DNA from 3 places in the Fulvivirga sp. AWR4_260 genome. Region 2 is predicted to be linked to each of the others. Evidence: riboswitches for the same ligand, from Rfam matches in the RefSeq annotation. Region 2 holds a riboswitch; each other region holds the start of a gene.
What was found. A riboswitch is a leader RNA that binds a small molecule or an ion and turns the genes downstream of it on or off. The one in region 2 is predicted to bind cobalamin.
Positions count from the first base shown of each region.

Region 1 (8,081 bases), on a different contig from region 2:
GATCGTTTTTCCCAAAATAATTGCCTTATCACTGGTAGCTATAATTACGGTCTTTTTCATGGTTTACGTGCAGATATTATTTTTATAGGGTTGTGATCATTCAGAAGTATGGTTGTCATTTCTAAATGGTCATACCCCAGAGAGTTTATGGTTGATTCAAAAACGGATTGAGATTTTTCTGTTACAGTGTTCATTGCCACTAGTGCTGTATTTGGCAAATATTCATCTAATATCAGTAACATTTCTTTTAACCTATTCCCATGCCCACCAACAAACACCACACTAGGTATAGGCATAGCAGACATGTCTAATTCAAAAAAATCATTGATATAAATTTCTACACCTACAGCATGGTGCATTTTTATATTTTGCTTTAATATCTCCTCACATTCAGGCCTTTTTTCTATGGCTATTACCTGTAAAGAGGGGTATTGCCTTTTTGCTTCAATAGCAATACTTCCTGTGCAAGAACCAATATCCCAAAAACAAGAATGCTGGTGCAGCTCTAGGCGACTAATTGTAGCAAGGCGTATTTCTTTTTTAGTGATCATGCCCGGCCTTCCTTTGAGCGTTACAAAGTCAGCATCAGAAATGCCTAACTCTAACGGGCGGGAACTTTGCCTGATTAAAATAACGCAATTCAAATCAGCGGCCTCATAGTTTACAGCTTCGGCCAAAGTAAACTGACCTATTTGTTCCTTTTCACCATCCAACTCCTCACCAATAATCATGGAATAATTATCAAAACCATAATCAATCATACGCTGAGCTATTAGAGCAGGACTGTGTGCTTTATCTGTAAGAAGCCCTATAAGAGCCGTATTACCCAATAGTGCCTCATCAAATTTCTCCCATGATCTTCCGTGTAGACTCACTGTGTTTAACGAAGAATAGTCTAGCTGGAATTTATTACTCAAAAGCTGCAAGCAATTAAAATACGGATATGAATATAAACGAGCCTGTGGCAAAAGTCTTTTTAATGTGTTTCCGAAACCAAAAAAGAAAGGATCGCCACTAACAAACACAACCGCTTGGCTGTGTTTCCACAATTCATCCGCCACAACCTGCATTTTACCTTGTATAGTAATCCAAATATGGTCTTCGGGCAAGAGGTGCTTTACTAACTCATGATGCCTCTTGCCTCCACAAAACACACTACAATCAGCAATCACATGCAGCAGGTCTGGGTGAAGATTTGCTGGGTTACGGTTTCCTAACCCCACCAAATAATAGTTAATATTTTCGGTAGAGGTAATCATCCATTGTACTTATTGTAGAACAATACTTCTTTTAACTTTTTACGCTGCTCCCACTTCTTCATCTCTAACTCGGGTATGGGCAAAAATTCATTTACATACCCCAGACACAAGTAGCCAACTAACTGGTTTTGATCAGGAGCCTTCAATATTTTTTTTACCTTTTCAGGATCAATAATACTGACCCACCCCATACCAATATTTAATGCACGCGCCATGAGCCACATATTTTGAATAGCGCACACCACGCTAAAAACCCCAGCTTCCTTCATAGTAGTTTGACCTAAAACGGCACTCTCCGATGGCTTATAAAAAACAGCAATGTTTACAGGAGACTCCATTATACCCTCCAACTTCATAGCGCTATAAAGGTCCTTTCTATCCGCTCCAAATTGAGTTTTAGCTTTTTCATTTTCTTGCTCAAAGCTTTCTTTAATCTGCAGCTTAGTTTCAGGATCCTGAATGACCACATACTCCCAAGGTTGGCTAAAACCAACGGATGGGGCATTGATGCCAGCCATTAATATTTCTTCCAGCTTTTCTTCTTCAATAGGATCATTCAAAAACCTATTCCCCCGCACATCTCTTCGAGAAACCATAATCTCTCGAAGCAGCTGGCTTTCTTCTTCACTAAATATTTTCATGCTCCACTACGTTTTTTGAAAAATAATCGGCTGCCTGAGGTAGAGTATAAGCCGCATTAACAATGGCAGCTGCCACATTACTCCCTCCTCTATTACCAGTTATTATTACTTGATCTACATCTGCCTGCTTAAGCTGAGCTTTGCTCTCTACCACATTCACAAACCCAACGGGCACGCCAATAATGCCTACAGGTTTAAAATCAGGGTTGCGCTGCAACTCATCGGTAAGTTCCATCAGAGCCGTGGGGGCATTTCCAACTACATACAAAGCATTGGGCAATAGCTTAGCAGCCTTTTTTATTCCAGCCTGAGTTCTGGTCAAGTTACTTTCTTCTGCATCCCTTTTTGCCTCTTCATCATTCAAAAAACAATGAATGGTATTACCATACTTTTCGCTAAAAGCTTTTGTTATCCCAGACTTCACCATAGTTACATCAGTTACTATGTCTCCACCATCAAGTAAGTATTGATACCATTTTTCTATTGCTCCTTCAGTAGCTTCATATGTTTTATAATCTTCGATGAGCCCAGTAGTATGTATTACCCTTGTAATGGCCCATTTATCAGCCACGCTCAATGGAAGGTTTTGCAAATGTTCAGTAACTATCCTGAAGCTTTCTTGCTGAATTTCTTCTCCCGTATGCGGCTTTCTATTTAAATATCCTCTTGGGGTTACTAAATACTCTTTGTACTGATAAGTCTGAGAATTGCCTATCATCACCAAACTGAACATATCCACATCGGCAGGGTCAAGTTCTCCCAATGTGGTAATTTTAATATTTTCATCATCACGAGTAACCTGCCTCACTATGGCCACAGGTGTTTCAGCAGACCTTTCTTCTAAAAATATTTCCTTTAGTCTTCCTAGCTGCCAATATCTCTTTTTACTTCGTGGGTTATAAAGGCTAGTGACGAAATCACCCATAGCCGCAGCCCTTATCCTCTTTTCAATAGTACCCCATGGTGTCATAAGATCTGACAAAGAAATACAGCAAAAATCATGGCCTAACGGAGCCCCCAGCTTACTGCCAGCAGCCAAAAAAGCTGATACTCCTGGCAATGTTTCCAACAAGATGTCATCAGCAGCAGCATTATCCGATTTTGAGACCATTTCATAAACGATAGCCGCCATTGAATAAATACTGGCATCACCAGAACCTATTACTACCACATTATTTCCCGCTAGTGCTTTTTCAATAGCTACAGCCGCTCTTTCCTCCTCCTTACCCAAAGGCATAGCAATACATTCACAGCCATCAGCAAGGTAAGTACCGATAAACTGAAAATAATAATCGTAACCAATAACCACTTCGGCATGAGTGAGGGCTGAAGTCACCAATGGCAGAATATATGCATCGTTTCCTGGGCCAATACCAGCTACCGTTATTTTCATTTTTTTATTATCATTAATGAGAAATATGGTATCTCTCTATTTTTAATCTCTTTTAAATCTGTGCTTAGAAACTCACGATCAGTTCCTAACCTTTCTACGTAGTAGATTTGATAGTTCGTGCGACTTAAAACATTATAGATGTTATCAATAACCGAACGTATTTTCATGAGCACTATCGTATCATAATTTTCGAAACACTCTTTTAATTGCTCTTCATCCGCTATCCTGGCTGCTATAAAAATCTTATCACTTTGTAAGCTAAGTGGCACAGTATGCCGAGCTGCTGCGGCTATAAATGAGGTTACTCCAGGGATCACATTCACACTCATTTCATCATGTTTAAAGCGCCTCAATAAATACGAAAAGGAGCTATATGTACCTGCATCACCTTCCGTAACCACTACAATATTTTTTCCCTGAGAGTATCGCTTTTTAATCTCATTATAGACACCCTCATAGGTAGATTCCGCACTGGCTCTATTTAAATCCATTTTTAGGTAGAAGCCTTGCATTTTTTCAACAGAAAGGTCATAATGTTTTAATATAGATAAAGCATAACTATCCTTTTTTCCATCACTAAAAACCGAACCTGGGTAATATATTATATCCGCTTCCTGTAACGCCTTTAATCCTTTTAGGGTAATTAACTCGGGATCTCCCGGCCCCAACGAAACACCAGTAATCAAGCCCGTACCCATTATATACCTAATAGTTTTTTCACCTTTTTGACCACTCCAGCTTTCTCCCCTACTTTTTCATCTTCTTCAAACAAAACTCCTTTCACATTGAGGTGATGTCCAATTTGCTCCTGCCCTACTTGTTCTTCAAAACCAATAATTTGTTTTCTGTATTTACACATCTGACAGTTCATATTACCTGTGCCCTCTTGCACGTCTTTAAGCCTTTCATCAAAGGCCTGCAATATCAGTTCGTCAGTACCAAAAGATTTTGTATACACATAATCAAGGTTTGAACTAGCATTAAAATCATCTACTGACTGGTAAATTCGTTCTAATAAAATACCTGTGAAGAAAAAGAAAGGTATTACAATGGTTCTTTTAAAGCCTAGCTTATCTACCATCGCTAAGGATTCTGCCACAGTTGGATATGCAGTGCCGCTATAGCTGACAGTGGCAAACCCGTACCCCATTCCTTCCCAAAGCATGCTGCATAATTTATGCACATCAGAGTTGGAGTCAGGGTCAGTTGTACCTCTCCCCACTACCATTAGGCACGTCTCCTTTCTATCTACAAGACTGAGCTCTGCTTCTTTTTCGGAAAGTATTTTTTTGGACAAATCGAGCAAATACGAACTTACGCCCAAGTGCCTTCCCATTTTAATGGTCAAATCAGGGTAATAACTTTGTATAGTATTTAACTCGTAAGGGATATCATTTTTGGCATGCGAACCAGCAAATAATATTACCGGCAACGCATAAATTACCCTTACCCCCTTCTCATAAAGCCTTTCTACAGCTGCTTCATAGAGCGGATGATTAAACTCTAAAAAACCATAATCTACTTCATAATCATGATAACGCTCTTTTAAAAGCCCCACCAGTTCTTTAAAAGCTTCCGTTCCAGCTTTTCTTCTGGTTCCATGTCCGCAAAGTAATATTCCTTCTTTCATTATCTAATGGGTTTTACACCTATTAAAAACACTACAGGCATCGCCAAGTCAGCCTTTTCTACATCTTCTTGAATGTCTTTTAATGTACTCGTAAGCACCTGCTCATTCTCTCTGGAAACATTAGCTACAGCTGTGATCGGAATAGTATCATCCTCACACACCTCTATTAACTTAGGAATAAGTTTATCCAAACTTTTCATAGCCATATACACCGCTAAGGAATTTCCCGCCTTCAGCAATGCTGCTATACCATTTAATTGTTCATATGAATAATCAGCGGTATGAGCTGTACAAATCATAAACGCATTTGATTTGCCCCTTTCCGTTACCGGAATATTATTAAGGTTAGCCGCAGCCAGTGCCGCTGACAAACCTGGCACTATCTCAAAAGGAAGGTGGTGTGCTGTAAGGTATCTTGCCTCTTCTGCTGCACGCCCATATACATATGGATCTCCTGATTTCAACCTTACTACATTTCGCCCTTGCTTATAATGCAGGTGAAGTAATTCATTGATTCTATTCTGTCGGTCTTGCTGGTTAGACTTATCTGCAAACTTTCGCCCTACATAAATGAACTCGGCCTGAGGGTTAATGTCTAGAATTTCCTTAGAAACCAAGTTGTCATATAAAATAACCTCGGCATGCTCTACAGCCTCATACGCCCTCAAGGTAAGGCAGCCCATAGCCCCCGGCCCGGCCCCCACAATGGTTATTTTACCCGAATGCTGATTAGTAAAAAGCTCTTCAGGATTATTATATTTATACTGATAACCCAACAATTGTATAGACTTGCTGTTATCTATTATCTTGTACACGCCTCCAGTCTCTTCCTTAAAAACTGGCGGTGTAAGCCCTAAAATAGTAGCAGCTTTTTCATAATATGTTTTACGCTGAGGATGCTCACTGCAGCATACATTAAAAACCTCTCCGTAAACCTGCTTTTTAATTACAGAATGGATTATACCTATACAATCATCGAGGTGAACCAAGTTCACAGGAGCCAAACCATTACGTAAAGCTCTTTTTTCTGCCAAAAACTTTCCTGGATGTCGATCCGGACCAATGAGTCCTGCAAACCGCAGGATAGTTAGATTCTCATTGAAATGCTGTCTTAAAACCCTTTCCGCTTCAACCACAGCCTCTCCTGATTCTCGCTCTGGCTTTAGCGGCTCATTTTCTGTAATAGGTTGCTCACCATTGCCATAAACACTGGTTGAGCTGGTATAAATCACTTTGGTTTGTGATGATGTATTAGCAACAACCTGCCTGATCTGGCTAAGGTAATTTTCTTTTCCTTGCTGACTTATACGTGGAGGAGTACAAATAATCAAAACATTCGCATCATGCAAGAATGCTTCCCAATCACCTTTAATCTGATCCTTTTCTAAACTAATTCTTGTAACTCCAAAGGGAAAGTGGTTATAAGAAGACAACTTCTCAATGCTATGTACAGAACCCCTTATGCCATAGCCCTTTTTTTGTAAATATTGAGCCAAGGGTAGGCCAAGCCAGCCTAAACCTAATATGGAGATATGTGTAGTATTTGTTTCCATATTATTTATTGGTTATTACAAAGCATGTCGTATTTAGCTTGCAAAATGCTTTCTCTCTGTTCAAAACAGTTTAGGTTTAAGTATAAAAAAAATAGAAATGAAACTCAGGAAGGAAAAGGTACAATATCACCTTTGATGTAGCACTAGGCAACATTTTCAATTTTCAGGAATGATATGACCTGCACTTTTAACCCGAAAGCCTGGATTCATCACGAAAAATGGCAGGTCTTCTGACTCTTTCGTATTCGCTCGCCTTCTCATCTTTAATGACAATGGCATGCCGAACGAATTATTTACTTCACATATGCAAAGTCGAAATTACAGCTGCGGGTACAGTTTCAGAATTACACTGAATTCCCTTTTAATTTTCGTAAATACTTACGAAAAACCACAATCCGCACGAATATAGAAAGTTTTTAGATCAACGGCACAGCTTGAGCGATGGATATTTGCCTTATTGAAAACATTTTTGACATAAAAACCTATTCATCAAAACATTAGCAACTTCAATAGGCCTACTTACCCACTACTATGGTATATTTATTACGATTGCCTTTTCCACACTAATGGATCTACAGTAGCATCTCCTGAAACAATGCCGGCCTCTTTTAAGGTATAAACTACACTCATCAACATCTTATCACTTACCCAGCTGTTGGTAGTCCACTCAGTAGAATGAAACCAAACTGCAGCATCCTGATGTGGTATATCATATTTCTCACTTACCTGATCAATGGCACTATCACTACGCATGAAATCGTCACAAGCATGATGAACTATTTTGAGGAATTTATCTAATAATTCGGGCTGTTGTGCTATAATATCGTTAGTAGCAGCAATCATAAAACAGGGCCAAGGAGAAATGAATTCGCCTATTCTTCTTAGCATTCCTTTATTTACATAAGGCTTGGTCATAAATTTTTCCCAGTAGAAAACATCCGTTTCTCCGCTGTTCAATGATTGAAGCGCTCCATCAATATTCTCTACAGGAATAAACTGCTCTGCGACCATTTTTTCTCCATTTTTCAAGGCATCAACGGTAGGCATAAGGTGTGATCCTGAACCTAAACGGCTAATGGCTACTTTTTGGTCATAAACCTGATTATGCGCAGTGAGATCGCTATTTACACCTGTATGCACCCCCCAAGTTAAAGGCGATTTCACATAACCACTTATGATCTTAGAAGGGTTTCCTTTAATTATATCTGTGATTATACCTTCAGTAAGTAAAATACAAATATCGCACTCTCCACTTCTCAAAGCCTTAGTCATACCTCCTGTACCTTGCGGATAATCCACCCAATTTAGGTTAATCCCAGCCTGCTGAAATAATCCTTTTTCATTAGCGATATGTATAGGTAAATTGAAATGCTCAGGCACACCGCCTACTGTAAGAGTGATATTTTCCATGGTATTACTTACTAAAAATGAGGCACAAAGTTAAGCCCTAGCAAGCATTACTTATAAAATAATTCTTAGAAATATCAACCTTATAAAAGCGAATAAATACTAAAAAAGCCGTGAGCTAGTGCTCACGGCTTACGAATATGATAGAATTATCTATCTTGCAACGCAAATTTAATGGGTATCATTTGCCTTACCTTA
Region 1 covers NZ_JBSWSU010000001.1:1,300,059-1,308,139, reverse strand. Annotated here, with positions in the region: gene cobM (precorrin-4 C(11)-methyltransferase) at 1-60, opposite strand, end outside; gene cbiE (precorrin-6y C5,15-methyltransferase (decarboxylating) subunit CbiE) at 57-1,259, opposite strand; gene bluB (5,6-dimethylbenzimidazole synthase) at 1,256-1,900, opposite strand; gene cobJ (precorrin-3B C(17)-methyltransferase) at 1,887-3,293, opposite strand; gene cobI (precorrin-2 C(20)-methyltransferase) at 3,290-3,991, opposite strand; gene ACXACQ_RS05485 (sirohydrochlorin chelatase) at 3,991-4,923, opposite strand; gene cobA (uroporphyrinogen-III C-methyltransferase) at 4,923-6,476, opposite strand; cobalamin riboswitch at 6,680-6,884, opposite strand; gene ACXACQ_RS05475 (substrate-binding domain-containing protein) at 7,020-7,886, opposite strand; gene ACXACQ_RS05470 (energy transducer TonB) at 8,033-8,081, opposite strand, start outside.
Region 1: linked by a shared signal. The riboswitch ahead of cobA (uroporphyrinogen-III C-methyltransferase) and the one ahead of ACXACQ_RS21040 (hypothetical protein) in region 2 are both predicted to bind cobalamin.

Region 2 (8,081 bases):
ATTTAAATGCAGTACCATTGCTAGCAATGACATGTAGCGTACTATCTTACTGAAAGTAAATGATATAGTAATTGTGAAAGTGCGCTTAAAAAAAGCATACTGATGTGAGTAATTATTGTGAGAGCAATAAAACTACGCCCTATTCAACTTAAAAATTATCATAATAGGTATTATCCTTCGTGATCTTCCCGTTTTTAAAAGTAAAAACCACACACATGGGCAGCCTAAAAGCAGTACTATCTGGCGCTGTTCCTTTAGACACAAACTCTACTATTACCACATTTTCACCTGAAGGGTATATGTTCAAAACTTCATCTTGAACATCAGGTATATATGCTTCTAAATCGGAATATTTCTGCACTATCCCCTCATGACTTTGCCTAATGGGCTCACCGCCAAACGCAGGATCAAGAAATTGTGCATTGGCTTCATACATCTGAGAAAGCTTTTCCCAGTTATGATGATTAAAATATTTGAAATACTCTAATACTAACTTTTCATTTTGCAATGAGCCAGACACCATGTTAGCAGACTCATTATTCGGAGAATTGCAACTTAGCAATACCAGCATGAAAAGCAGTTGAAATTTCATAACATTGAGGTTTAGTAATTGTCAATATATAACTAATTACACTCTGTTACAATGATAACTCCTGATCAGTAAAATTAATTTTCCGCTAATAAATTAAAGCACAAAATAGCCCAGAGCCCTAGCGTTAATATGCTACTAAATGCCCCTCAAGCGTTTGCTTTAACTGCATCAATTCTTTTACCCTATCACTAATACTACCTTCAGATAAACGAATAAGAGACTCAGTGTTATTAAAACCTCCCAACATTTCACCTAAAGCACAATTAGCACTTAGCATAAGTTTTTCATCTCCTCTTTTTTCTACTATTTCCTCAATATTTTTGAGCAAACGCTCATTTACAATCACACTATTTGAATCAACATTTATGACTCCTAATGATAGGGTAAGGCATGCTGGCGCCATCTGAAGCACAGGCATAAGCTGCTCTGATGCATTAATAAGGTCTAGGTGCAATGCTGAAACTGGCAAATTTGTAGCCACTTGCACATTTTCCTCTAGGCCATGAAAATAGGTCGCCACCATGGTTTTCAAATGAGGGAATTGCCTTTTAATTTTTGAATAAGTAGCCGTAAAGGCTCTTTTGGTTTCATCATTAATAGCAGAAGCTAAACAAGGCTCATCAAATTGAACCCACTCTACATCCAATGCTTCTAACTTTTTCAGCACTTCGCAATAAACGGGAATTAGATGATCTAACAAATCTAAAACATTAAAGGCCTGTCCTATTTGCTTACCTAACAGCAAAAATGATACTGGCCCTAATAATACAGGCTTAGTTTTTACTCCCAAGCGCTTAGCCTCACAATAATCGTTAATCACTTTGGTACCAAACAGCCTAAACTGCTGCCCCTTAGTAAACTCGGGGACTACATAGCTATAATTAGAATCAAACCACTGCCGCTTATCCATGCCATTAACAGCAATATTTTCACTTTCATAGCCTTCCGCCATAGCAAAATAAAGGTCAAGCTCAGTTTTTCCATCTTTTAAGATCACATCATGGTATCTTTCAGGAATAGCGTCTACAGTAAAAGCCATATCCAGTACCCGATCATAAAAAGAAAAATCATTAGAAGGAATTAAATCAACCCCCATCTGCTGCAATTCTTGCCAGTTCTTTTGTTTTATAACATTACCCTGAACTATCAGCTCAGATATGGTTAATTGAGCGTTGAGATATTTTTCATAAGCCTCCTTTAAGCTCGCATGGTCTTGCGAGTGTGAATATCCTAAAATGTGAGTTTGCATTTCTTTTAACTTTAAGTGGTTGAACATTAGTTAAAAGTCCATTGCAAAATTTCGTCTTTGCCTTTATAAGAATAAATATATTGTGAGGATGAGTAAAAGAAACCACAAGACGTACCAATCCTATGACTATTTATTGTAAGCATCATTCCTGACCTATAACTTTATTACGCGAAAGCAATGTCATTGAGGATAAAGGCAGGTCTCCTGACTTATAACAGCCATTACTCACCTTCCCATTAATGATAACAGTGGTATACAAGCAATGCTTCTGTGTTAAATACAGTTGCGCGACAGTTCCGGATTTTCACCAGATTCCCTTTTAATTCACTTCAGTGCAACCCTATCCGATTGATGAAATTAAGTAAAGAACTTTACTATAAGTAAATATATTCAATTTATACTAAAAAATGGGTTTAGCTTAAATAAAAACAACTTTTCAAGTACTAATAATGAGCTTATTGATTGACCACCAACAGCTTTGCCGTTACTTTACTTCCCAATGGCTGACTCTCCACCTCTCCATAACTCACACGCATAGTACCATCATATTCTTCTACTGTATCAATGGTAATAACTGTACCTAGGTTGATACTTTTATTGTTTAAATACTTCAAAAATTCTTCTGAGGAATTAGTTACCGCAGTAACTTTAATTTTCTCTCCTGCAGTGCACTCACTTAACTTCTTATACTTTAACACCTTCACTTTGCCGTGCTCATCAGGAATAGGGCTACCATGTGGGTCAATAGTGGGGTAGTTAAGCATCTGATCCATTTTAGAGAAAAATGCTGCTGACTTAATATGCTCTATTTGCTCAGCTATCTCATGAACCTCTTCCCAGCCAAAGCCCATTTTTTCAACCAAAAACATTTCAGTAAGCCTATGTTTACGAATAACCTTAGCAGCCTCTACCCTACCTTTTTCTGTAAGATTTAGCGGTTTATAACTTTCATAGTTCACCAAATCTTTCTGAGCCAACTTTTTTATCATGTTGGTTACGGTGGGCATTTTAATGCCTAAATGCTTACTCAGCACATTTACATTTATTTCAGATTGCTGATCCTCTATAGTAAAAAGCGCCTTTAAATAGTTTTCTTCAGTATATGAATACATAAATATTACTTGCTACAGCACAAATTTAATTTTTTTGATCAGAATATAATTGTTAGCTTTATCTAACTTTTATATTTTACATTAAAATCAATTAAAATAAAGTGGTCAAATTATATACTTTACTATTACTATCAATACTTGCCATTACAGGCCATGCACAGCAAGTGGTCTCGGGCAAAGTATTAAACCAAAACCAAGAGGTACCCTATGCTAATGTATATATTAAAGGAACTCATATTGGCACTAGCACTGATGCTGAAGGGAACTATAGCCTTAAAATACCCCAAAAAGGCAGTTATAAGATAAGCGCATCGGCCATAGGCTATAAAACAGCTACTCAATCAATAGACATTTCTGCATCGCACACTCATGTAAATTTCAACCTCTCGGAAGCCGAAGACATGCTTGATGAAGTAGTGGTTTCAGGCACTTTAAACGAGGTTTCTAAATTAGAAAGCCCCGTACCGGTAGAAGTTTTCAGTAAAGACTTTTTTAAAGCAAACCCTAGCCCTTCGTTATTTGAAGCCATTCAAAACATTAATGGTGTAAGACCTCAAATCAACTGCAATGTATGCAACACAGGAGACATCCACATCAACGGATTAGAAGGGCCATATACCATGATTTTAATCGATGGCATGCCCATAGTGAGTGGACTTGCTACAGTTTATGGCCTTAGCGGTATACCTCAGTCACTCATTGAAAGGGTTGAGGTAGTAAAAGGACCGGCCTCTACGCTGTATGGCTCAGAAGCTGTTGGCGGGTTAATAAATGTGATTACAAAAAATGTAGATAACGCTTCTCATTTTAGCACTGATATTTACACCACCTCTTGGCAAGAAGTAAATGCTGACATTGCTACAAAAATTAAAGTTGCTCCTAAGTTAAATACACTAGTAGGAATAAATTACTTCAATTACTCCAATCCAGTTGATCATAATAATGACAACTTCACAGATGTTACGCTCGAGAATAGAATTTCGGTTTTTAACAAGTGGCAAATAAAACGAGCCAGCAATAAGGAATTTCAAGTGGGTGGCCGTTATATTTATGAAGACCGATGGGGAGGTGAAATGAACTGGTCATCAGAAAATAGAGGTGGTAATGATGTATATGGCGAAAGTATTTATACAAAAAGATGGGAGTTAATGGGTACTTATGAGTTACCTACCAATGAAAATCTAAAAATCACATTTAGCGCCAACCGCCACTTACAAAATAGTGCCTATGGAGACATGCTCTTTAACGCTGACCAACAAATATATTTTGGTCAATTAACCTGGATCAGGACGTTAAATAACCACAATTTACTAGCAGGGGCTGCCACTAGGTATACTTACTATGATGATAATACCACTGCCACCGAAGAAAATGACTCAAATGCTCCGTCAAAAATTTACTTACCCGGTTTATTTATTCAAGATGAGTATAAAATAGACAAAAATCAGTCATTATTACTGGGCATGAGGTATGACTACAATTCAATTCATGGCAATATTCTTACCCCAAGACTCAATTATAAATGGACTTCAAATAACAAAAATAATGTTATAAGACTAAGTACCGGACGTGGCTATAGAGTAGCTAATGTTTTCACCGAAGATCATGCGGCATTAACAGGCGCACGTGATGTGGAATTTATAGACAACCTAAAGCCTGAAACATCATGGAACGCCAACCTTAATTATGTAAGAAAGATATACACCGTTAATGGCACTTATATTCAATTAGATGCTACGGCATTCTACACATATTTTGGCAATAAAATAATAGCGGATTATGACAGCGACCCCAACAAAATTATTTATGACAACCTTGATGGCCATGCCATTAGTCAAGGGGCATCTGTAGACATCGACACCTATTTCAGCAATGGACTGAAAGTAATGCTTGGTGCTACCCTCATGGATGTATATCGCAAAGAAAACGGAGAAACCATTCAACAACTATTTACAGAACATTTTACTGGTACTTGGCGCTTAGGCTATGAAATACCCAACACCTCTATTACTTTAGACTATACAGGAAATGTATACAGCCCCATGCGGCTACCATTATTAGGCACTCTCGACCCTAGAGATGAATATTCGCCATGGTGGAGTATTCAAAACATACAAATAACTAAAAAATGGAATAAAAATCTGGAGTTATACGGTGGCGTCAAAAATCTATTAAACTGGACTCCCAACAAGGGAAATCCCTTTATAATAGCACGGTCTAACGACCCTTTTGACAAGCAAGTAGATTTTGACCAAAACGGACAGGTAATTGCAACTCCTAATAATCCTTATTCATTAACTTTTGATCCTACATACGTATATGGCCCCAACCAAGGCATTAGAGGCTTTATTGGGCTAAGGTATGCTATTGATTAATAAAAAAGGGAGCAGTTGCTCCCTTACTATTATCCTTATGGCTTAGTTAATACATCATGAGTTTTCGCCCACTCTACCCACAGCGCCTCCAGCTCTCTCACCACCTCGGGGTACTTTTTAGCCACATTCTTGGTTTCGGTTCTGTCATTTTTTATTTGATATAACTCCCAAGGGCTTTCTGCATTATAAGCCACCAATTTCCACTCGTCATTACGCACATATTTACTTCCCTCATGCTCATTATACAGCACCTCATGCCCACTTCTTTTATTGGCCATAAAAATAGGCCGTAAGCTTTTACCTGAAGTAGGTATCACCTCATTACCATGGTAATTTTCTGGATATTTGGCCTCTGCCACATCCATAAAAGTAGCCATAAAGTCCATCACATGCCCTACTTGATCACTAACCTCGCCCTGCTCAGCAGTAATACCTTTAGGCCAAAATGCAATCATAGGAGTATGAATACCTCCTTCAAATGACTCCATTTTCCAATAACGAAAAGGTGTGTTAGCCACATTTGCCCACCGTGCACCTATTGAAGCATAGGTAGTTTGAGGCCCTGGCATCACATCCTTATCTACTGGATAAGCTACTTTTTTTCCATCGCGAGTTTGACTAGGCCTATCAAACCCGGGCCCATATCGCATGCAATCTTCAGGACTTGCCCCATTATCACTCAAAAACACAATTAATGTATTGTCTAATTCACCCGTTTCCTTCAATGTTTGTATGATTCTGCCTATCCCCTGATCCATCCTGTCAATCATAGCGGCATGCACTGCCATCGCTCTTGCGTCCCATTCCTTATCTTTATTATCCTCCCATTTAAGCTCGTTTTTCCATCTAGGGCTCAACGGGTAAAGGCTAGAGTCTATCAAACCACTACTCGTCATTCTTTTGTATCTTGCCTCTCTAATAGCATCCCACCCTACTTTATAAACATCTTTATACTTATCAATATCTTCTGGCAGCGCCTGTAATGGCCAATGTGGAGCCGTGTGTGCTACATATAAAAAAAATGGCTTATCCTCTTTACTGAACTCCCGAATATAAACTGAAGCAGTATCATTAATAGCATCTGTATGATAGTAGTTTTGCGGCACTTCCTTTACCGCTTCTGTACCATTTACCAAACTAAAAGGATCGAAGAAATCTACCACTCCCCAAATATTACCGTAATACTTTTCAAATCCTCTATTAACAGGGTATTGCTCTATCGGTGAAAACTCAGGGTAAAATGATTGGTGATTTAACCAATTAAGCTGCTCTTGTGGATCTTTCTGCACTACGGTATTAGAAACATGCCACTTACCTACCATTCCTGTATGGTAGCCAGCTTCCTTTAATGCTTCGGCCAATGTAACAGAAGCCTCTACCAAATGGCCTCGGTACCCATCTCTACCTGTGTCACCGGTCATATCTCCTATTCCCGCTTGGTGATTATACAATCCCGTTAATAAAGATGCTCTGGTTGGACAACAACGTGAAGTATTATAAAATTGGGTAAACCTTAAACCATGTCCTGCCAGCCAGTTCAGATTAGGCGTTTCTACCTCCCCTCCATAACATCCGATATCCGAAAAGCCTAAATCATCAGCCATAATTAAAACTATATTGGGCCGTTTCTGATCTTCTTCAGGCTCGTAAGGGTGTGTTTTGGGTGTACAACTTAGCAGCAATAAGACTGCAAGCAAATAAAAGGCGTTCTTCATAGTAGTTAGCATTATTAATATTGAGGAACCTGGTACTTGATACTAAAAGGATAGCTGCTACCAAAACCAGATTAATATTCCATTAAATTACATATAAAAACCGGTTTAGCAATCAATTTATCTAACATCTCATTTTTTAAAATCATAGTCAAACCTAAATTTTTAACCAAATCTTTCGTAGAGCTCACCCCATATCTTAAATTAAGATTAGCACGCTTTCTTTGATAAGATTACCCCCTCCACCATCTTTATATTTAAAAGTCAGATGATTTTAATTCAACATTTAACCTACTATTATGAAAAAAACATTGATAATACTTAGTCTATGCCTGATGTACTTCACCGGCATGGCTCAAGAACCCATGGAACTGCCTCGGCCTGATAACATCAAAGATGGAATCAACTACATGCAAGATGGTCGAATTATATTTTGCTTGTTTGCCCCCTACAAGCACGATGTTTATTTGATTGGTGATTTCAACAACTGGGAAAAAGATGTCAATTATTTAATGAAAAAAGATGTAGTAGATGCCGACCATGTCTACTGGTGGTATGATTTAAGAGATTTAGATTCAAATATTGAATATGCATTTCAATACCTAGTAGATGGAGATTTACGCATTGCTGATCCTTATGCAGAGAAAATACTTGACCCTATCAACGACCAGTGGATACCATCTTCTATTTACCCTAACCTTAAGAGCTATCCAGCTGGCCAATCGAAAATAGCATCGGTAGTATATCCGCACAATATGGACTACGAATTTGAAGTCAGCGATTTTCAACGCCCCGCCAAAGAAGAACTGACAATTTACGAACTGCACCTACGCGATTTCCTTGGCCAGCATGACTACAACACACTTACTGATACCCTATCTTACCTACAGCAACTTGGCATAAACGCTATTGAATTAATGCCTATTAATGAATTTGAAGGTAACAGCAGCTGGGGCTATAACCCCTCATTTTATTTAGCACCGGACAAATACTATGGCCCTGCTTCAGACCTAAAAAGATTTATAGATACTTGCCACAAAC
Region 2 covers NZ_JBSWSU010000015.1:3,500,793-3,508,873, forward strand. Annotated here, with positions in the region: gene ACXACQ_RS21035 (nuclear transport factor 2 family protein) at 149-592, opposite strand; gene ACXACQ_RS21040 (hypothetical protein) at 717-1,841, opposite strand; cobalamin riboswitch at 2,019-2,199, opposite strand; gene ACXACQ_RS21045 (metal-dependent transcriptional regulator) at 2,297-2,953, opposite strand; gene ACXACQ_RS21050 (TonB-dependent receptor) at 3,055-5,328, shown strand; gene ACXACQ_RS21055 (arylsulfatase) at 5,364-7,043, opposite strand; gene ACXACQ_RS21060 (alpha-amylase family glycosyl hydrolase) at 7,340-8,081, shown strand, end outside.

Region 3 (8,081 bases), 910 kb from region 2:
GGATTCCATTTTGCTTTAAGCGATAAATCATAATTGGATGTGTTTTGATAAAAATCAATGACTTTAGGAGATAATTTCTCTAGTTCATTAGCGGGTAAATTGAGTTGGTCTATTGATTCAATTAAACCCTGATCTTGCCTTTGCGGAGCAATGAACAGATTTTCATCTTTAGCTAATTGTTTTATAAATTTCACTCCTATGCCATTTGTTGTTCCAAAGGGGCCTAACAGCCATTGATCTATAGGGGATTGTATCTTTTCTCCAAAAAGGATAACCCATTGCTGCGTTATCCAATCTTGTATGCTTTGGTTTTTGGAGGCTATGGCCATATTATGAAACGTTAGGAACAAAATTTGATTGGCCTTTCCACTGGCCAAACTCCCCAATGGGTTTAAACCTTAATGTGGTAAATTCAAAATGAAAATCCTTTCTATCTCTTTCCTTCATGGCGTTAGAATGTCTTTTTGGTTTTTCTACTGGGCTGTGGCCTCGTACCATATCTGTCATTTCTTTTTCAGTTTTCCATATAGAAAAGGTAGATACGGTGTTGGGAAATTTCACAGAGGCAAGTGAAAGTGTGGTGCCCGGGTGATCTCTAACCAGTTTTTCTACTGGCCTTCCCCAATGGATAAACCTAGGCACTGCCAAAGGTTTCATTCTGGCAATGGTCACGGCCACCACTGGAGAATTAGCGCTTTCTATATGGTTTTTGTGCTCTGGAATGTTGAACCCACTAAATTTTCCCCATTCTCGCACAAAAGATAAGCGTACTTGCCACCCTTCCGATAGAATTTTTCCAAATGAATCCACTTTCAAATAGTTTTCTAGTGCGTCTTCATTTTCCCATTGCATGAAAAGAGCTACTTCGCCTATTAAAACCCTTGAAGGAGAAAAAATGGGTGCCCCTAAGGTCATAGCCGTCATGTATTCTGAATGGATCAGTCCTTTGGTATCGCTAGAAATAGGATTAAAGCAGATCCTTTTTAGAGCGGAAAAAAAAGGAATTTGTAGCAAATGGTAAGAGAAAACAGTCATAGCATACTGGTTGAAATATAGATACTGTTATAGTTACAAATTTTAAATTTAGAGCTATGTAATGTCTTTTAAACTTATCGCTACAATAACTTCGTCAAGAAATTAACCGCATTTTTATAGGCTATGCGGTCACATATTTCAGTGCCGAATTTGGCTTCTACCGCAGAGCTTATTGCTTGATAGCAACTAGCGTTTTCATGTTCTTTGAAAAAAAATGGGATTCTTGTTTTGTCGGGGTGGTTTTTGTGGTGGAAAAAATCTGCGCCATAGCTGATAGCATTTTCAGCGCCAAGCTTTAAGCCATAATCTATATGTTCGTAAAGAGCTTCAGGTTCATCGTTATTCACAAAAGCCCTCAAGAAATTCACTCCAATTAAGCCCTGTTTATTAATTATTTCTTGGGCTATTTCATCGGGTAGGTTGCGAGGATGATCAAAAATAGACCTATAATTTGAGTGGCTGGCAATAATGGGCACATTGATGTTATGCTTGCCTATATAGTTGAGAATATCATGAGCCAGCTGATCGCTTGTATGAGAAAAATCTATTGCAATATTTTTGTTATCTAAATAGTCAATTAAAGCTTTTCCATCATTTTTTAAACCAATTGAGGTGTAATTACCACCGCCAAATCTATTTTCTAAATGATGTGTAAGGCCAATATAAAATAGACTCCCTACATTCTGCTTGATTGTTTCCAGGTTATTAAAACCTTCACCTAACGTAATGTTCTCATCACAAAAAGCCGAAGCATTTTCTATAGAAGCGATCATGCCTATACCTTCGCTGTTATTGAGGTCTGTTAAATGATGCTTTTGTATAGCATATAGTTGGTTTTCATTTAAACATAAATTATGAAAAATTTCACTCTGTTCAATACCTGTTTTATGGCTATTGGGCTGTGTAGGAGTAAAAATGGCCATTACTTGTAATTTTACATTCCCTTGTTGTAAGTATGGAACAGAACAGCCCAAAGCTTTATCATCAATACTTGTATTAGGTCTTGTTAAATGAATTAATAAATCGCAATGGAGGTCTATAATTGTTTTTTTCATAGTTTAATCTGGCTAGGACTAAGCGAGTAGCTTTGTCATTAGTTTGGGTATGGAACTTGACTGTTAAGGTACCAAAATTATTCCAGAGAGAGCCATCCATTAGTTATAGATGAGTATGTTTGAGCCTGAATAAGAGCTAAATGTATTGGTCGTTTTAGCAGTGGTGTATTTTGCACCTAAAATTCTTCAGTACTTAATTTCATATCCATTGTGATGAATTGATAAATGCAAGTAGCTTCTTATTATGTTATCACTCCCGAATAAACCGTTTCACTTTTAATTGGTCTGTTCTACATATAACTATAAGCATTGTTTTAATTTTAAATAATGGCAATCAACTAATTAATGCTTAAGTTCGCGACTTAGATCATATATAATTTCGTCAAACGGAATATGGTTGCATGCTACATGTATTAAAAGGGAATCCGGTGTAAATCCGGAGCTGTCGCGCAACTGTAATTAACTTTAAGGCTTTTATTATAATTATATCCACTGTTATTATAATGGGAAGGATGATAAAAGCTGTTATAAGTCAGGAGACCTGCCTTATTCCGAGATGGCTTTGCTTTCGCGATTTGAAGTATAAAGTCAGGATTTGATGCATGCAAGTCAGGGGTATTCTGTGTATAAGCTTTTGACGTGGCATGCCTGCTCCTACCTACCTTACCATCCGCTTATCAATGCAAAGTAGAGTTTATAAATGACTTATTAAAGCAGACTCAAGCTTACCGTGATTGCACGTGGTTTAAATTCCATGTGTAGTAATGTTGATGCATGAGTTGTGGTTAAAGAAAACCGAACTTATTAATACATTTATGAATTTATTAAAACCAAACCCTACCATCTGGAAAACGCTTCTTGGCGTTTTATTATTTTCTTTTGTGCATTTATCTGTACAATCCCAGAGCGCTGCTGGCAAAGTGGCTGATTCGCAAGGTGTGCCACTGGCCTTTGTTAGTTTGTGGGTAAAAAACACAAATATAGGAGCCACCACCAATGCAGAAGGAAAATTTACCATACCCAAAATAAAAAAAGGAAGTTATGAGCTAGTGGCTTCTAGTATTGGCTATAAAACTACTACTCTACCTTTAGAAATTGTAGACGATAATACCGTGGTAATTTCAGTGGTGTTACAAGAGGAAGCTACTAACCTTGACGAAGTGCAAGTAGTAGGCAATAGAGAATGGGTGAGTGAAAGCTTAAACAAGATAGATGTACCGCTGAAGTATTTGCCAATTACAGCTAATAGCATAGACAAAAATATGCTTATGCAAAGAGGTGTAGATAATCTTGGTGATGCAGTAAAAAGTACGCCTGGAGTAAGGCCTATCAATAGGTACGGAGGGTTTCAAACCTTCAGAATACGAGGTTTTAACAATTTTGTTTTGTTAGTAGATGGTGTACGTGATGAAAGACATACTATTTCTACCAGTGCGCCCAGCACTAACTTGGCTAATGTGTCACGTATAGAAGTATTAAAAGGACCCGCTTCGGTATTATTTGGACACTCGGCCTTAGGAGGCGTTATTAATATTGTGAGAAATCAGCCTACAGATCAGTTTGAAGCAAATTTTTCAGCCTCTTATGGCAGTTTTGATACTAAGAGAATGCGAGCAGGTGCAGGAGGTCCTTTAACTGACCGATGGTCTTACAGAGTAGACTTTGGTATGTCCGAAACAGAGGGATACAGAGATTTTGGCACCAGTACTAATAATTTTTACACGGCATTTAGATACAAGTCTGAAAAGAATGATGTTTTGGATATTCGAGTAGGCTTGAATAAGGATCACTACGATACAGACACGGGTATACCTGTACTTAGTGATGGTAGTCTTGTACCCAGTATGGATAGAGATACAAGATATAATGACCCCCAAGATTTTTTAAATAATACTAGATATGATTTTCAGGTTCGTTACACAAAAGAGATCAACGAGAACTTAAAGTTAACAGATCACCTGTCATATTACTGGGATGATATCGATTATTTCTCTACAGAAGAGCTCACGATTAATGCCACCCAAGATAGCTTAATAAGGTCATTCCCTTTTTATTTCAATCATAGAACCAAGCCTTTACAAAATCAGCTAGAGTTGACTTATGATGTTAATACATCTAAAATTCAGCATAAACTATTGGCAGGTTACTCGGTGAGTATACTAGACCGTAAAACTTATAGGGGCGATATCTTCGGGCCAGGTAAAAACACAACAGTAGCCATTAACAACCCTATTCTTAATCAAGGGTTTTTAGGTTATAGAGATACCAATTTTCAGGGTAAAGACGAAACTGTACATGGACTTTACCTACAAGACTGGTTGAACTTGGGCAATCATTGGAAAGCTTTAATAGGTTTAAGATATGATATTTTTAGAGGTACCTACTATACCGATCAGGTAGATGAAGGTAGAAATGTAACCGAAAAAGGAGAAAGAACAGATATTCCATCTAGTGCATTTACATATAGAGCAGGATTAGTGTATCAGCCATTGAGCAATGTATCTTTTTATAGCGGCTATTCTACCTATTTTAAACCATCGAGAACAATAACAGGTGATGGCGAAGTATTTGACCCTGAAAAGGGATTTCAGGCTGAACTTGGCAGTAGAATAAATCTCAATTCAGTAATGAAGCTTACCGTTTCTGGATATTATATTAAAAAGAAAAACATAGTAGAAGGCCTTGGTGGCGGAGTTTACCGACAGATAGGTGTGGCAGACTCCAAAGGTGTGGAGCTTGAAATTATAGCTAATCCTGTGGATGGTTTACAGCTTACTGCGGGCTATGCATTCAATAAGGCTAAGGTAAGAGGCTACGACAATAACGATGATAACCCTATCGCTGGTAATGACATTGCTTATGCTCCTGATCACTTAGCCAATGTATGGGCTAATTATCAAATACAACGTGGAGTATTAAAAGGTGCAGGACTGAGTGCCGGTTTCAGTTATACAGGTGAAAATTACACCAACTCTAATAACGCGTACCTGCTAGAGGGCTACTATACTTTAGATGGTAGTGTGTTTTATAATTATGGCAATGGTCAAATTAGGTTAAATGTAAATAACATAACTGATCAAGCTTATTATCACGATGCCATTTATGGTAATCAATTCTTTCCTGGTGCTACTAGAAATTTCTTAGTAACAGTAGCCTACAATATAAAATAAATGAAAGGTAAAATTGTAAAGAAGATCACCCGGTGGATGTACATCATTCACCGGTATCTTGGGTTTGCACTCAGCCTACTTTTCTTAATGTGGTTTCTTTCAGGTTTTGTAATGATGTATAAAAGTTTTCCTTATTTAAACGAGGAAGAGTACAATGCAAAAACTGAGTCTATCAACTTGAGCAGTACTTTACAAACACCAGAAGAAATAGCGAACAGACATCACCTTGAAGGAAAGGTATGGAGAGAGTTAAAGTTGGTTAATGTAAATGCAAGACCAGTTTATATTTTCACTAATACTGAAGGTAATTTAATGTGCTACTATGCTGATTCTGGAGATACATTTAACGGCATTACGGCAACTGAGGCTCGTGAAATTGTTCATCGTTATAACGGGAATTCAAGTGGGTTAGGTCCTGTTGAGGTGATTAATGAATTAGATCAGTGGATTCCCCGGACTAGATTTTTGCCCTACCTCCCCGCTTATAAAGTTTATGATACTGAAAATAACAATACTGTATTTTATGTATCATCTGTGACTGGAGAGATATTCCAAAAGCTTGATAGCACAGATAAGTTTTGGGCTTGGTTGGGGGCTATTCCGCATTGGATTTATTTTAAGGATTTACGGATACATGGCGAACTATGGAGCAACACCATTATAGTGTTGAGTGGCTTGGGCGTGCTGATGTGCTTAGCAGGAATTTTTATGGGGATAGTCCGGGTAAAAAAAAGAAGAAAAAATGCTTTGGACTTTACACCGTACAAAAAAGTTTGGTTTAAATGGCACCACTATACAGGGTTTGTTTTTGGTGTTTTTGTATTTACATGGATTCTAAGTGGCCTATTCTCTATGAACCCCATGAGTTGGAGTCCTTCTCTGGCATTGAATAGTGAGGCTTCTAGTATTTGGCAGGGAGGAAACATAAGTCCTGAGACGTATACTCAAAGGTTGAATATTGAATCTCAGTCCATAGTGAGTGTTAGTTATAAGCAATTTGCAGGCATTGCATATGGCGTGTACACTTTAAAAAATAGCTCTTATGGTTGTTATGTATTTGATAGTAGTAATACAAATGGCTTTTCTCAGCCACAGTTGGTAGAGCAAATAAAACTATTGCACCCAAAAGATATGGTAGCAGCAGTGCAGCTGTTAACTCAGTATGATGCTTATTATTACGACAAGCACCACAAACTGCCTTTGCCTGTACTAAAGGTGCGCATGGCCGATGCTAATGAAACAACTTATTATATAGATACAATAAGAGCCAGAGTATTAAAAAGATATGAGGCTGCTAGCCGTCTCAACCGGTGGTTATACCATGGCCTGCATAGCCTTGATTTTCCTTTTTTATATAACAAGCGGCCTTTGTGGGATGTGATCATGTTTATATTACTGATTGGAGGAACTGCGGCCAGCTTTACAGGTTGTATGCTAACATATAAATGGTTGCTGAGGAAGTTCAGTAAAGGACATCGAAAATTTAATACCTGACTTCTTGGTGCTAGAAAATACCTATTGTATTAATAATTGTAAATATTAAAGAATAAGTACATGAGGAGGTGTTGAGGAAATAATCAATTATATTATTATATAAAAAGTAATGATAACCTTAATAACTACAAGATGTACAAACACGAACAAAAATACTGCCCTAGCTGTAATCAAGAGTTTGAATGTAAGGTAGGTGATGTTTCTCGTTGCCAATGTAACACTGTAGAAATTAGTATAGAGCATAGTAATTTCTTTAATGCTAAGTATGATGATTGCTTATGTGCCAACTGCATGAAAGCACTGCGTACCGAATACAATGTAATGCAACACAAAAAGAAGTTAGAAAAACTGTTGGGTAACAATTATAAATAGATTTATTATGAATATAGAAGACAGAATCAACTCTTCAAAAACAAGTGTTTTTAATGCTGTATTTCCTAATACCACCAATCATTATGATACCTTGTTTGGAGGAAAGGCCATGCAGTTAATGGATGAGGTAGCGTTTATTACTGCCACACGTTTTAGTCGAAAAAAAATGGTGACCATTAGTAGTAATAGAATTGATTTTAAAAGGCCAATACCTGCGGGCACTATCATAGAAATAGCTGCGGAAGTGTCTGAAGTAGGTAATACCAGTTTAAAAGTGAATGTAGATATTTTTGTTGAAGAAATGTATTCTGAAGAGCGTTACAAGGCAATAAACGGAGAATTTACTTTTGTAGCTATTGATGATAATAAAAATGCTATACCTGTAATCCCGAAGGAAATTATTGATGTTTTATGATTTCATAATGCCCTATTGGTACTAGTTAACTCTCCAAATATTATTGTAATAAATCCCATTATGAACAAACATATTTTGTGGGTTAAACTAGGCAAGCACTAATGGTTTTAATCAAAGAAATAATCATTAGCATTACTCCTAAAGTTCTTTATTTTTTTCTATATCAGACCAGAATAGGTTGCACTTAGTTGTGTATTAAAAGGGCCAGTTGTGGGTGAATCCCGATTGTGGCCTGAAAACCCGTCAGTGGAAAGAGACTAAAGAAGCACTTATGGAGATGGTCAATGCAGCCAGAGAAATGAGACTACATAAAAATGTAGCAATTGACTATTAATAAACTATGTTAAGGAAAAGGGTTTTCTACCTTAACATGCATTAAGTCTTTTTTTCTAAAGAGATAAGATAAATTATGCCTAGCTTAGCCCCCATTATGAATTTGAAACAATTAGGTATATCTTTTTTACTGCTGACTCTGGTCAGTATACAGTGCTTTAGGGCACCGATTACCTATATGGCCTTTAAAATTCAGCAAGAATATAT
Region 3 covers NZ_JBSWSU010000015.1:2,586,287-2,594,367, reverse strand. Annotated here, with positions in the region: gene ACXACQ_RS17245 (hypothetical protein) at 1-329, opposite strand, end outside; gene ACXACQ_RS17240 (hypothetical protein) at 331-1,035, opposite strand; gene ACXACQ_RS17235 (dipeptidase) at 1,116-2,090, opposite strand; cobalamin riboswitch at 2,468-2,653, shown strand; gene ACXACQ_RS17230 (TonB-dependent siderophore receptor) at 2,906-5,260, shown strand; gene ACXACQ_RS17225 (PepSY domain-containing protein) at 5,261-6,754, shown strand; gene ACXACQ_RS17220 (cysteine-rich CWC family protein) at 6,887-7,126, shown strand; gene ACXACQ_RS17215 (acyl-CoA thioesterase) at 7,134-7,541, shown strand; partial or broken gene ACXACQ_RS17210 (hypothetical protein) at 7,747-7,875, shown strand; gene ACXACQ_RS17205 (hypothetical protein) at 8,053-8,081, shown strand, end outside.
Region 3: linked by a shared signal. The riboswitch ahead of ACXACQ_RS17230 (TonB-dependent siderophore receptor) and the one ahead of ACXACQ_RS21040 (hypothetical protein) in region 2 are both predicted to bind cobalamin.